One region of the Metasolibacillus sp. FSL K6-0083 genome, then DNA from elsewhere that is predicted to be linked to it. Evidence: predicted binding sites of a transcription regulator. Region 1 holds the regulator's gene; the other holds the start of a gene.
The links. Region 1 encodes NrdR, which represses ribonucleotide reductase genes. Its sites were predicted from a motif close to AACACNATATATNGTGTT; they were not measured.
Positions count from the first base shown of each region.

Region 2: the regulator NrdR is predicted to act here: its motif matches at 3,033-3,050, upstream of MHB51_RS17425 (glutaredoxin).

Region 1 covers NZ_CP152046.1:184,859-192,251, forward strand. The annotation lists gene MHB51_RS00815 (arsenic resistance protein) at 1-851, shown strand, start outside; gene coaE (dephospho-CoA kinase) at 848-1,441, shown strand; gene MHB51_RS00825 (glyceraldehyde-3-phosphate dehydrogenase) at 1,937-2,956, shown strand; gene speD (adenosylmethionine decarboxylase) at 3,340-3,702, shown strand; gene nrdR (transcriptional regulator NrdR) at 3,994-4,455, shown strand; gene MHB51_RS00840 (DnaD domain protein) at 4,482-7,184, shown strand; gene dnaI (primosomal protein DnaI) at 7,171-7,393, shown strand, end outside.
Region 2 covers NZ_CP152046.1:3,729,071-3,736,463, reverse strand. The annotation lists gene nrdF (class 1b ribonucleoside-diphosphate reductase subunit beta) at 1-87, opposite strand, end outside; gene nrdE (class 1b ribonucleoside-diphosphate reductase subunit alpha) at 75-2,168, opposite strand; gene nrdI (class Ib ribonucleoside-diphosphate reductase assembly flavoprotein NrdI) at 2,165-2,536, opposite strand; gene MHB51_RS17425 (glutaredoxin) at 2,533-2,763, opposite strand; gene MHB51_RS17420 (TIGR01457 family HAD-type hydrolase) at 3,250-4,014, opposite strand; gene MHB51_RS17415 (DUF86 domain-containing protein) at 4,015-4,464, opposite strand; gene MHB51_RS17410 (DUF3055 domain-containing protein) at 4,556-4,822, shown strand; gene MHB51_RS17405 (ISL3 family transposase) at 5,085-6,299, opposite strand; gene MHB51_RS17400 (YutD family protein) at 6,497-6,823, opposite strand; gene lipA (lipoyl synthase) at 6,853-7,393, opposite strand, start outside.

The DNA of each region.
Region 1 (7,393 bases):
TTATTGCTATTTTAATGTATGGTATGTTTTCGCAAATTCCGTTTTTAAAGCTAAAGAAAGCACTTTCTAATCGCAAATTTATAGTCGTATTATTACTAGGCAATTTTGTCGTTGTGCCAGTTATCGTTTGGCTATTAATTATGCTATTTCCACAGCCTACGCCTATTTTATTAGGTGTTTGCTTAGTGCTCCTAACGCCATGCATTGATTACGTTATTGTTTTTACGCAATTAGGCAAGGGCAATGAGAAATTAATATTAGCCGCTACACCGATTTTATTTGTCGTACAGCTACTATTGCTACCATTCTATTTATGGCTATTTATAGGAGAAGAGATGGTGGGTATTGTTCAAATACAGCCTTTTTTAGGGGCGTTTGTATTGTTGATTGCTGTGCCTTTTATGCTAGCAGTTGCAACGCAGCTTTGGGCTAAAAATCAATCATTTGGAGCAAGAGTGCTAGCATCAGCAGCATGGTTCCCCGTCCCGTTTATGGCATTTGTGTTAATCGCTGTTGTTGCATCGCAAATCGCTAAAGTGTATCGCGATTTTGGCATCATACTAGATGTCATTCCTATTTATATTTTATTTTTAATTGTCACACCGATTGTTGCTAGAGGTCTTATTTTTGTCTTTAAGCTAGAGGTAAGAGCAGGCAGAGCGTTGATTTTTAGTATGGGCACAAGAAATTCACTTGTTGTTCTCCCATTAGCATTTGCTCTACCTGATGCATGGGCAACAATTGCCGCAGCAATTATTGTAACGCAAACGATTGTAGAGTTAGTGGGAGAATTAGTTTACATAAAGATTGTGCCAAAGTGGATACTAAGAAACAAAGGGGAATTTGTATGATTATAGGATTAACAGGAAGCATTGCAAGTGGTAAAAGCACGGTTGCACAAATGCTAAAAGAATATCAACTGCCGATTGTTGATGCTGATTTAGTCGCAAGACAGGTAGTAGAGCCACACTCTGAAACATTGCAACAAATTGCTGCTGCTTTTGGGCAGGAGGTTATTAAGGAAGATGGTACGATGGATCGTGAAAAGGTAGGCTCCATTATTTTTCATGAGCCTGCACAACGCAAAGTCCTAAATGATATTATTCATCCTGCAATTCGCGCGGAAATGCTACGTCAACGTGATGAGCTGTTACGCGGTGGAGCAGAGCATGTTGTAATGGATATTCCATTGCTATTTGAAAGCAAGCTACAGCATTTTGTCGATAAAATTTTAGTTGTATCTGTTACAGAGGAAATTCAGCTTCAGCGCTTAATGGAACGCAACCAGCTACCTGAAAGTGAGGCGCGTGCACGCATTGCTTCTCAATTGCCGATGTCTGTAAAAGAGCAAGGAGCAGATGCAGTAATCTACAATAATACAACAAAGCAATCCACTGCTGAGCAGCTAAAGAAAATATTGCAGCATTGGGCAGTTATATAAGGAAGGCAAGGGCGTCTTTTTAGCCTGAGAAAGAACGCATTTATTCGATACATTTCAATAAAAACAATGAATGGAAGCGTCCAAAAAGCCGTGCATAGCCGGCTGTTTGGGCGCTCAGAATTTATTCATTAAGAAGGTTTTAAAAAACGGGAGGAACACTGAGTCTAGCGGATTTTCTTCCTAGTGAAAGTTTATTCTTTATTGCATCGCAAAAAAGAGCTACTTAACGGATTTTTTTCAACTTTATAAATTTGTGAAATTTTTTCGAAAGATTTTTTGAAATAGGTTATACTAAATATAATGAAAAAACGAGAAAATATTGCTTTGAAAGCGTTTTACTTGAATTTTTACTCATTATTTTAGCTGTATAATTTATCAGAAAATAACGACTTTTAAAAACGACATAAAATATGTTCACCTTTTCGAATAATGTGTTATACTAATTAGCGAGAATAATAAATAACATGATAACCTATTTACAGGAGGCTTTTTTATATGTCAGTTTCTATCGCAATTAACGGATTTGGTCGTATCGGACGCATGGTATTCCGTCAAGCTATCGTGCAAGAGGAGTTAAATTTAGTTGCTATTAATGCTAGCTATCCAGCCGAAACATTAGCTCATTTAATTAAGTATGACACAAATCATGGTCCATTCGAAGGTACTGTTGAAACAGCGGAAGACGCATTAATTGTTAATGGCAAACGTGTCGCAATTGTTTCAGAGCGTGATCCGAAATTATTACCTTGGAAAGCAATGGGGGTAGATATCGTCATTGAAGCGACAGGTAAATTCAATGACCGCGATAAAGCGGCTATGCATTTAGAAGCAGGTGCGAAAAAAGTAATTTTAACAGCGCCAGGTAAAAATGAGGACATTACAGTTGTATTAGGTGTGAATGACGAATTATTAGACATTGAAAAGCACGATGTAATTTCAAATGCTTCTTGTACAACAAACTGTCTAGCACCAGTAGCAAAAGTATTAAATGATACGTTTGGCATTGAAAATGGTTTAATGACGACAGTGCATGCCTATACAAATGATCAAAATAACTTAGACAATCCACATAAGGATTTACGTCGCGCACGTAATTGTGGTTCGTCAATTATCCCAACATCTACAGGGGCTGCGAAGGCACTAGCGCTTGTATTACCTGAATTAAAGGGGAAATTACACGGCATGGCTTTACGTGTACCAACACCGAACGTATCTTTAGTAGACTTAGTTGTGGATTTACAAAAAGACGTAACTGTCGAAGAGGTAAATGCGGCATTTAAAGCTGCAGCAGAGGGCTCTATGCAAGGTATTTTAAATATTTCAATGGAGCCGTTAGTATCGTCTGATTACAATACAACAACATATTCGTCAACGGTAGATGGTTTAACGACGATGGTAATGGGTGACCGCAAAGTGAAAGTGCTTGCTTGGTACGATAACGAGTGGGGTTACTCAGCGCGCGTCGTAGATTTAACAAAAAAAGTTGCCAATGCATTAGCGACTGTCAACGCATAATATAATAAAGGGACTACAGAAAATTCTGATATAAATTTGACTTTTCTAGTAGTCCCTATTTTTACACTTGCAACTACAATGAAAACATCTTATAATCACACATGTGTATGCACGATTATCATTTGGTACGTATACCGAATAATAAACGTGTCACCAATGGATGTCACAGATTTTAAGATGAGGTCTGCATAATGCGGAGCAGTGAACAGCTAGCACGTGTTATAACAGGACAGCTCGAGCAAATCTAGACTAAAGTTAGTTGAGGTGTAATTTATTGGTAACACATGACTACTTAAAGGGTTAGGACCTCTTTGGACTAACTTTCCCCCGTGGTAGTCAACTTTGCACATTATCAAATATTATGTCAAAGGGGGAAGCGAACCATGAGAACGATGGGGCGTCATGTTATTGCTGAACTTTGGGATTGCGATTTAGAGAAGTTAAACAATGTTCAATTTATTGAACAAACTTTTGTCGATGCTGCTTTACGATCAGGAGCAGAAGTCCGTGAAGTAACTTTTCATAAATTTGCACCACATGGAGTAAGCGGAGTAGTAATTATTTCTGAATCACATTTGACGATACACAGTTTTCCGGAGCATGGCTATGCTAGCATTGATGTGTATACGTGCGGTGATTTAGATCCAACAGTAGCAGCAAATTACATTGCGGAAGCACTAGGCGCAAAAATGCGTGAAGCAGTCGTCGTGCCGCGAGGTATGGGACCTGTTGTTGTTGGTACATGAAAAGATGCATAACGTACTGTGAGACAAACTATAGGCTACTTGCTTACTGAGCAAGTAGCTTATTTGCGCTTTATGAAATGTGTCGCGTTGTTTTTGCAAAAAAATTTTACACTTGCTGAAAGGTAGTTATTTTAACGAATATTTAGACTAAGACCTTTGCTGTTTGGAAAGTAAAACCCTTTCCTTTTTCTTGTGTGTTATAATATAGTAGCTATCGTGTCGCTATTTTGCACGTGCTACTTTTGATATAATAAAATAAGTAGTAAATCGAATGAATCAGGAGAAATTTGTATGAGATGTCCAGCTTGTCAATATAAAGATACACGTGTTGTTGATTCAAGACCTGTAGATGATAATAAAGAAATAAGAAGAAGACGTGAATGTGAAAAGTGCTCGTTTCGTTTTACAACGTTTGAAAAAATGGAGGAAACACCACTCGTTGTCGTGAAAAAAGAAGGAGCACGTGAGGAGTTTAGCCGTGAAAAAGTTTTGCGTGGCTTAATACGAGCATGTGAAAAGCGACCTGTATCAGTGGAAGAACTAGAGGAGCTTGTCATTGCAATTGAAAAAGATTTGCGTCGCCTAGGTCCATCAGAAGTTCGTTCTGAGGATGTAGGAGAAATGGTTATGGACCGTTTAATGAAGCTTGATGAAGTCGCATATGTGCGTTTTGCGTCTGTTTATCGCAGATTCTGCGATATTGATGCATTTATTCAAGAATTAAAGCAACTGCAAAATAACCAAGAAAAGTGAAGTAATGCTATGTAAGGAGGGTTAATATGACCTTTATGAATCAATTACATCCGTATGATATTTGTGAAGTTCAATGCCCTCACGAATTTAATGACGTGAATCAAAAGATTTTGCTTGCTTGTTATCAGCCGATTATCGGTGTCGAGGCGATTGCTTTATATTTAAAATTATCCGTGGAAGCATCGAATGAGCATCTAACCTTTCATCATCACTACTTGCTTGATAGCTTAGATTTTTCGATTAAACGCCTATTTCAAGCAAGGATTACGCTAGAAGCGATTGGTTTACTTCAAACCTTTTGTAAAGTAGAAGATGACCAAGCGCACTATATTTATCGTTTAAACAGGCCGTTAAATGCAAAATCTTTTTTTGCTGACCCTATTTTGTCCATCTCCCTAATGAGGAAAATAGACAAAAAAGCATTTGAGCATTTGCGTGATACTCTTGTGCCAAAGGAGCAAAAGCTATACGGCTATACAGAGGTAACGCGCGGCTTTAATGATGTATTTTTAAATGTGACAGAAAAAGAGTTGCAAAATATTGAGCAGCTATATTCAGAGCAAAGGAGCCAAATATCGACAAGTGGCTACACTTTTGACTATAACTCGTTTGATTTTAAATTATTTTTCGATGGCATTAGTCAAGCGCTTATTCCGCATCGGCTGTTTACGATCGAAATTAAGCAAACAATTGCTAAGGTAGCATTCCTTTATAAGTTTTCACCTTTAGACATGCAAAGCATCGTTATGCAATCTTTAACGGATGAACAAACTTTAACGGCAGCCACAATTGAAAAAAAGGCAGCAGACCATTATCAGCTAAGTGACCATCATCAAAATGATTATAGGCTGCTAAAGCGTTATGAAATTACGGACAAACAGAAGCCTCAAGAGGAAAAGAATAGCAGGGAGGAGCATATTCATTATTTGAATAAGACATCCCCTATTGAAGTTTACGAGGACTTGCACGGTGTTTCACCTACAGATGTAACGGTTCGCCTTTTTAATGATTTTTTAAATAGAGGTATTTCCTATGGTGTGATTAATACATTAATTCAATATATCGCAATGTCCGATGGTCGATTAGATTATAATGTTAATTTAATGCAAAGCATTATCGACACTTGGGTGAGAAGTGGAGCAAAAAATGCCGAGGATGCGATGCGAATTTCAAAGCAGGAGCACGATAAGCGTAGCGGGAAAGTTGTGCCGACAATCCAAAAAACAACGCATCATACTTCTGCCGAAGTTTCGGATGCGATGAAGGATTATGAACTTTCAACACCATATGAATTTTTGAAAATATTAACAAAGGGCAAGGAACCATTTAAAAATCAGCTGAAAACGGCCGAAAGTTTAATGACCGTTTATGGTATTGCACAAGGTGTAACGAATGTAATTGTAGAGCATGTATGGAAGCAGGCAAATGGCAAGTTGCCTGAAAAATTTGTCGAATCAGTTGCTGCTGAAATGCAGCAGCAAAATATTCAAACGGCAGAGCAGGCAACGCAATTTTTAGCGCAGCGCGGGAAAGCCGTCTATCAAATTGGGCAAGATTCGCTAGGTGAATTTGCAGCCTCTCCACAGGCACTTATCTATGACCGTACAACGCCATATGAATTTTTAAAGCAGCTTTATCATGGCAAGGAGCCTGTTCGCTTTATTGTGGAATTGGCTGAGCAGCTTGTATTAACGCAAAAAATGCCGATTGGTGTCGTGAATTATTTAATGGAATATGCGATGCGTGAGACGAATGGTAAGCTGACGAAAAACTATATTCAAGCGATTGCGAGTAATTGGATGGCGCATCAATTAAAATGTGCTGCAGATGCGATTCACTTAGTGGAGCAAGAGCAACAACCAGTAACGAAATATAAAGTAACGATGGATACACCACTTGCCTTTAAAGCAAAGCAGCAAGATTTAACGAGCTGGCTGCCACGCTATGATGAAACGATACCGTATGAGTTTTTAAAGGCATTGAAAAACGGTGAGGAGCCGCTCCCCTATGTCGTTGAAATGGCAGAAAATTATGTTTTGTCTGGCATGACGGTAGGTGTGGTGAATGCGATGTTTGAATATGTTATTACGCAAGTAGGACGCATTAATAAAAAATATGTAGATGCACTTGCGGCGAACGCACAGATGCAAAATATTGTGCTAGCGAAAGATGCTCTCGGCTATTTCCAACAGCAAAACCATAAAGTAGTCACAGCAACAATTACACAGGATAATTTAATGCAATTTTATCCAACCAATTATGTTTTTGAGGTGGCAGAAGAAAAATATGAAAAACAGACGCCGTACGAGTTTATTAAGCAGCTAAACAACGGACAGGAGCCATTTCCATATACCGTCAAAGCGGCGGAAAATTTAATTACATTGTATGGTATGGTACCTGCTGTTGTAAACTTCTTATTGGAATATGTATTGGCTAAAACAGATGGTGCATTACCAGAGAAATATATTAACAGTGTGGCGGATTCATGGCGCAGACAGCAAATCCAAACAGTTGAGCAAGCACGAAGCTATGTGAAGGGTGCTGAACAAAAGGCACTAGCAAGCAAAGGAAAGAAAGTCGAGGTTGTTCCTGAATGGTTTAACAAACCAAAGGAGGAGCTTGTCAAGGAAGCACCAGCAGAGGTAGTAGATATAGATGCAGAATACAACAAACTATTGCAGCAATTTCGCAATTATGATGGGAAGGTGAAGAGCGATAGAACCGATTAAGGAATCATTAAAGCGTGTTGTCAACGTCCCATCTTTTCAAGAGCGCTATGAGGCGATGCGCAAGTCAATTTTGCAGCATGAGAAAATCCAGCAATTTATGAAGCAAAATGAAGAGCAAATCAATGAGCAAATGATTGAGCACAGCTTGCTAAAGCTTAATGAATATATTAGCCAATCAACGGATTGCTGTAAATGTGGTACGACAGCGC
Region 2 (7,393 bases), 270 kb from region 1:
CTTCCATTGCTGGTCCCAAAATACTTTCGCCAAATCGCTTGTCGGCTTATTCCAGTTAACCGCCTCATATGGTTTTAAATTGAGCATGATACACACTCCTCTAAAGTTTGTAATCGTTGACGCACGTAATATACTGTTTTAATGCCCTTCATCCAAGCATAAATATACACTTTCGCTAATTGTTCTGTTGTCCAACGATCAGTTACATATAATGTCATTGAAATTCCTTGATCGACATGCTTTTGTGCTGCTACATATAGGTCGATTAATTTATATGGATCAACTTCATATGCTTCCACATATAAATGACGATTATCATTATTTAAAAACGGCATCGGATAAATTGTACGACTATCTGCATAGTCTCGAATTTCCACGCGCTCTGTACATGGTGCAAGTGATGCTGTGCTGCTGCGAATATAGGAAATACTGCCTGTCGGTGCAACAGCTAGGCGGTAGGCGTTAAATACGCCATGCTCAGCTACCTGCTCTTTTAACTCCTGCCACATTGCAGCAGTAATTAGCGGCACATTACCTAATGCTTCTTTAACCGCTTTCGATGGCTCTCTCTCTTCTTTTGCTATATAAGAGTCAAAGTAATTACCGTTGGCGTATTCGCTCTCCTCATAACGATAGAATGTTTCACCCTTCTCTTTGGCAATTTGCATAGATGCTTGTAATGAATAGTAATTTAATGCTTCCATAAAGTAATCGACAAATTCAATTGACTCTGGTGAACCATATAAAATATTCGATTGCACTAAATGACCATGAAGGTTCATTACCCCAAGACCAACAGAATGCATTAATTTATTCGCCTTCGCTACAGATGGCACATTTTTAATATTTGTCATTAATGATACATTCGTTAAGAGCTGCATACTTGTCGTAATAAGCTCTTCAAAGTTTTCGCTTTTTGTTGCGCGGTAAATGTCGATAGAGCCTAAGTTACACGATACATCTAAGCCGTAAACATTTGGCTGATCCATATCTGTAATATCACTCGTCGTTTGTACTTGTAAAATTTCTGTACACAAATTCGACATTTTCACTCGGCCTAGGCCTTTTAATGCGTGATTTTCGTTGACATTATCATCAAACACCTCGAATGGGTAGCCCGATTCAAATTGTGTCTTTTTAATTTCCGTATAAAGCTTACGTGCATTAATGCGCTTTAGTTTTCGAATGTTCGGATTATCAAGCAATTCATAATACATTTCCGTCATGCTAATTTCGGACATGCGCTTGCCATATTCACGATAAATATCGTATGGGCTAAATAAAATAATATCTTTGTCACGCTTCATTAGCTCAAAGAAAATCGATGGGATAATAACCCCTGTCGATAATGTCGCTAAGCGAATTTTTTCGTCAGCGTTAGGCTTTTTCGATGAAATAAATTCTTCAATATCACCGTGGAAAATATTCAAATAGACAACGCCTGAGCCATTGCGCTGCCCTAGCTGGTTGGAATAGGAGAAAGAGTTTTCTAATAGCTTAGCAACAGGCATAACGCCGCTAGCACGATTTAAAATCCCTTTAATCGGGTCGCCTAATGGGCGTAAATCCGTTAACAATGTTCCTACGCCTCCCCCTAAACGAGAAAGCTCTAGGCAATAACCGATATTTTCTGCGATGGAATTCATCGTATCATCAACCGTCAATTTAAAGCAGCTTACTAGCTCACCACGCGCCTTTTTACCGCTGTTTAGTGCCGTTGGTGTCGCGGGCTGATATGCCTCCATAATACTGCGTACAGCACGCTCTGCAAGGCTTTGGTCTCCCTGTGCTAAATATAACGAAATAATCGTAATGCGATCCTCATATTTCTCTAAAATCTCTTGACCGTCACGGCTTTTCATTGCGTAGCTTTCATAAAATTTGCTGGCACTCATAAAGGATGGAAAACGGAATTTATAAGAATAAGCTATTTTGAATAACCTTTTAATAAATTCCATCGGATACATTTCTAAAAAATCTCTTTCATAGTATCCTTCATCGATTAAATATTTAAGCTTTTCTTCCAAGTCTATATAATAACGCATTTTCACATTGACATTTTCTAAAAAATACTTACGTGTCGCTTCTTTATCCTTGTCCAAATCTAAAATACCTGTCGAGCTATAACTATTCAATAAATCATTATTGAGCTTTAAATACTCTTTCAAATCTTTTCCCCACCTTCAATAACAGTTTGATAATATTCTCGAATTGCTTCATAATCGTGTGCAAATCCCCGAAGCTCTAGTTTGCGAACAATCGGTATTTGATAAGTGGCATTTATTTTATCGGCGGAGCCGCAAAAAACATTGTGCCCAAAATTGGAATTGCCGCTTGCAATCACACCTTTACAAAACGTAGCGTTTTCTTGCAAAAATTCCTCTACTATTTGTGGCACTGTACCAAGTCCATCCGTATAAGTAAATAATAAATAGGGCTCAGAAAGCTTGAGCCCCTTCGTCATCTCAATGTTCGGTAATTGGAGCTGATTGATGATAAAGCGCACATTTCCTGTCCTGCTTGCAAAGACAATCATCCAACTAGCTTGCTAATCTCTTCGTTAATTTGTGAAAAATCATGGATTAGCTGACCGTCGATTTCTAAAATCGGAACCGTTAAGAAACCTGCATTGACGATTTTCTCTTTTGCCGCAGCATCTAAATCTATATTAACTGTTTCGTAGCGCCCCTCTAAACCAGCTTCATTTAACTCCGATTTAACAAACATACATTTTGGACAAACTGTTTTTGTGTACAAGATCATTACGATAACCTCTTTCCATTTATTTTTTCATAGCATGTACCATTGTGCTTTGCCACATATACAAGTGAAACGATTATGTATTAGCATAATTATTGCGAACAATTCTTATTGCTAGAAAACTAAATTTTAATTTTCCATTTTTTTCTCGCCATGTATACTTATAATCTATACAAAATCTGAACAAGGTAACGCGCTAGATGTATGAGGAAAGCCCTTTATATAGCCATCCTCGCTATATTTCCTATATGTAGTGCGTTTTTCAGAAAAACAACACTATATATAGTGTTTATTTTGAACTGCATTTATTGTATCATACTCGATTTTAAAAAAACAACTCTTGCAATTTTTTTATTTTCATGAAAACATATATTCCATTTTGAAAATCATCATAAATACCTATTGCATTTAATTTATGAGTCAACAATTTTGAATAAACAACAAAAAGCTATATCAAAATAATTTTGATATAGCTTTTATTCTTCTGTTTTACAGCCACTCTTCCAACGAGCTCAAGCAATAAGTAGGTCGTTCTTTCTGCAATTGGGCTTGCTCTGTAGGAGTAACACCTGTATTCACATGAACCGTATCACAGCCAAAGCGAATGCCGCATAAAATATCCGTTTGATAATTATCGCCAATCAATACCATTTCATTTTTACAATAATGATGTGTTGAGGCAATCGCTTCTAACATAATTGGTGATGGCTTGCCAATGAAGACAGGCTCTACACCTCCTACGCTTGCTACAAGCCTTACAAAGGAGCCATTGCCAGGCACGAAGCCTTGCTCTGTTGGAAATTTAACATCTTCATTTGTAGCAATTAAATGTGCACCATTCTGCACAGCCAAGCAGGCATTTACTAGCTTTGAATAATTTACCTCTCGATCAATCCCCATCACAAAAACCTTTGCATCCGCTTCATCTGTAATATGTATCCCTTGGGATTGCAGGGCCTCTCGAATACCATCCGAGCCAATAAGCTGCACTTTTTGCTGGGGAAATCGCTCACTTATATATGTCGCCGTCACGACTGCGCTCGAATAAATATGCTCTAAAGGCGCAGCAATGCCTAATGCCGCTAATTTTTGCTGCAATTGCACAGGCGTTTTTGAAGAGTTATTCGTTACATAAAACGGTTCAATGCCCTCCTGTTGCAATTTATGAATAAAGGTAATGGCACTGTCAATCCCTTTGTTTCCACGATAAACCGTTCCGTCTAAATCAAAACAATATGCTTTATAGCGCTTCATTTATTTATCCTCAGGCAAAAATGCGGAAACAGGTCCAAGCTCATTCGTTAAATAATCTTGCACTTTGCCTGAAAACTGTTTTAAGGCCCCTAACGAGCCTGAAAGCACTTTTATGACTTCTTCATCATCCACTTGAATAAATTCGCGTACAAGCATTTTACGCAAGCCTACAACAGCTTTTAGAGACGCGTCCATATCTGGTGAAATGACTTTCTCATCTACTAATATATCGATAATATCTTCATAACTGCCCGGGTCGCGCATAATAAAGCCATCAATCATTAAATTACCAACGTCCATCATCGATTCCATTACATTATGACCGATACGCTCAAGTGCTAGCTTTGTCATATCATTTTCAAGCCAATTTTCTTGCTCTTCAAAAATCGCCAGCAATGTATCTAAATGTTGTAAGTTTAATGAAATTTTATTTCGATCTACGAAATACATTCAAAACGCCTCCTAGTACCTAAATAGTTGATAGTGTTTTCTTATCTATAGTAACATATTCTAGAGATACGAAAAGGAGATAGAAATTCAAATGGAAAGATTTTTCTTATATGATGATGTAGAGGATACGAAAACGCGCTTCGTTAGCTTCGCAGGCAAAACACAGCGTTATGATTTAGCGATATTACAAAGTGGACGCTTTTTTGGTAAAGTACTTGTTTTAGATATTCAGTTCGGTCGCTTTGCGATTATCGGTCCCGACGATGTAGAGGAGCCGGGCTATTTAGAGCACGTCTACAATCGCACCGAGGAAGAGACAGCTGATTTGCGTGCGTATTTGACAGAGCTACTAAGCTAAGGACTCACGCAGCATGCTAAAAGGGCGTGTTTGAAAAGCTTTTTTGAGACAAAGTTAATGACAATTTATTGTGACTACCGCAGGAGCAATTATTTTCTGCGACGAGTAATCGCAGGAGCAATTATTTTCTGCGACGAGTAATCGCAGGAGCAAGTATTTTCTGCGACGAGTAATCGCAGGAGCAAGTATTTTCTGCGACGAGTAACCGCAGGCGCAAGTATTTAGGTTCAACGTCAAATGTTGGGGTGAGGTAAAATTCACGTCACCCCAAATGAACCCCGATATTTCTATACCGAATGTTTAATAAGATTTTTGCTTTGAAGTGATCGAAACGCCGAAAGCCATATGCGTTGCGTTTCATCACTTTTGTTCTGTTGTTAATGCCTTCTAAAAATCCATTGGAATAAGGGAAGTTAAAACTGTTCAAAATCTCTACCTGCCAGTTTCTAAAAGTTTTAATGGCCTTTAAAAACGCATGAATCTGCTTCGTTTCCACTTCCTGATAAAATACTTCTAACCGCCTTTTTACTTCTACTACATTTTCTGCTGTTTTAGCCCAGTCAAACCATTCGCAATAAGCTTCTTTCAGTTCGTATGCCTGCCGTAATTCTTCAGACATCCCCAAATAACGGTCCACATACCAGCGTTCTTTTCGGGTCAGTTTAGATGCCCGTTTATAGAGCACATGACGCATCCGCTTACACTTCTTCCGGTCATATGCGTGCCATTCCTTCTGCACTTTTCGCCGTACCTCATCCAACGCCCAGTAGATGTACCGGCAATAGTGGAACCGGTCTGCAATGATGACGGGCCGACTCAATGCTTTTTTGACTGCTGCTTTGAAGCTTGGATTCATGTCCATCACCACCAGCTCCACGCCCTGACCATATTGGCGCAGATAGTCCTGAATCGTTTCTTTCCGCCGGTTGGGTAGGATATCAAGCGGCTCCCGGGTTTTTGCATCCGCAATGATCAGTTGGAATTTTCCTTCGTCTGTATCTCCTTTATATTCATCAATCGCAATGGCTTTCGGCAGGCGCACGCCTTCTGCCATCTGCGTTTTTGCGGCTGACTGAAAGCGGCGGATGATGGTGGAACTAGAGGCACCGAGAACCTCACCGGCTTCTTTAAACGTCTTGGCTTTCACGGAGCGCACCTGTGCCACCTGATTCCATTCCTTTGTGAAGCGCTGATACCTTTCCACAAATGGAGCGTGTTCAGAGAACCTTTTTCCGCAAGAACACGCATAACGGCGCCGTCTGTAAAACAGGCAAGTCAACCGTTCAAACCACTTCAAATGCTTGACTTTCTGCATGCGGTAATCATGGATTTTCTGTGTAGTTTCCCCGCAGTTCGGGCAGCAATGAGGTTTTTTAGGAAGAGACACATAAAGGCAAGTCCGCTCTCCAAGCTCCTCCACCTTCTCGATAATAACTCCTTTTAATCCAGGGATATTCATGATAAAATTCATATACACGTCTCACCTTTCTCTTACTTGTTTCTCAACAATTCAAGTATAAAAGAAATCGGTGAGTACGTGTCTTTTTTTATCCAAATTGTGTGTACACCCCAACAAATATTATAGAACCAGTATTTAATGTAAAAAATAAGGCTGTCCGAAAAGGAATACCCTTTTGGACAGCCTTATTTTTTAGACTGTGAAACTTAGTTACTTTATAGTTCTTCTATCAATTCCTCTGTATCAACTGCAACTTCCTGCTGTGGTGCTCGCCCTATTTTTTGAACGATAAAATAAGCGCAGCCAAAATTACAGTATTCAAATAAATAATCCTCAAATGTACTGATTTTTGTATCAAAGGTAGATTTGTGATTGCGATCATCAAAAAATCCTTTTAGACGAAGCTGACCATATCCCCAATCTCCTACGATATAATCATATTTCGTCAAAATATCTGAGAATCGCTCTAAAAATACTTCTTCATTAAAGCCTTCTCGCACATTTTCGATTACTTCATAAATATAACCTTCTGCAACAATCATTGAAATACCACCTATCTATTTGCACATGGCTATGCTTTCGCCTGTGCCTGACGTTCTTTTGTTGCTGCATTTACTTGCTCATCTGCATGGTAGCTACTGCGCACTAATGGACCTGCCTCACAGTGACTAAAGCCTTTTTCCATTGCAATTTTGCGAAGCTTCCCGAATTCTAGCGGAGAATAATATTTTTTAACCGACAAATGCTTTTTCGTCGGCTGCAAATATTGACCAATTGTCATAATATCTACATTATTTGCACGCAAATCATCCATCACTTCTAAAATTTCATCCCATGTTTCACCTAGACCAATCATTAATGAGGATTTTGTCGGGATATCTGGCTGCATTTCCTTTGAGCGACGTAAAAACTCTAAAGAGCGATCATATTTTGCTCGTGCACGAACTCTCGGTGTTAAGCGACGCACCGTTTCGATATTATGATTTAAAATATCCGGTTTCGCATCCATAACCATCTGTAAATTTTCTTCTATCCCACCTAAATCAGATGGCAATACTTCAACAGATGTCGCTGGACTTTTACGACGAATCGCACGAATTGTTTCCGCTAAT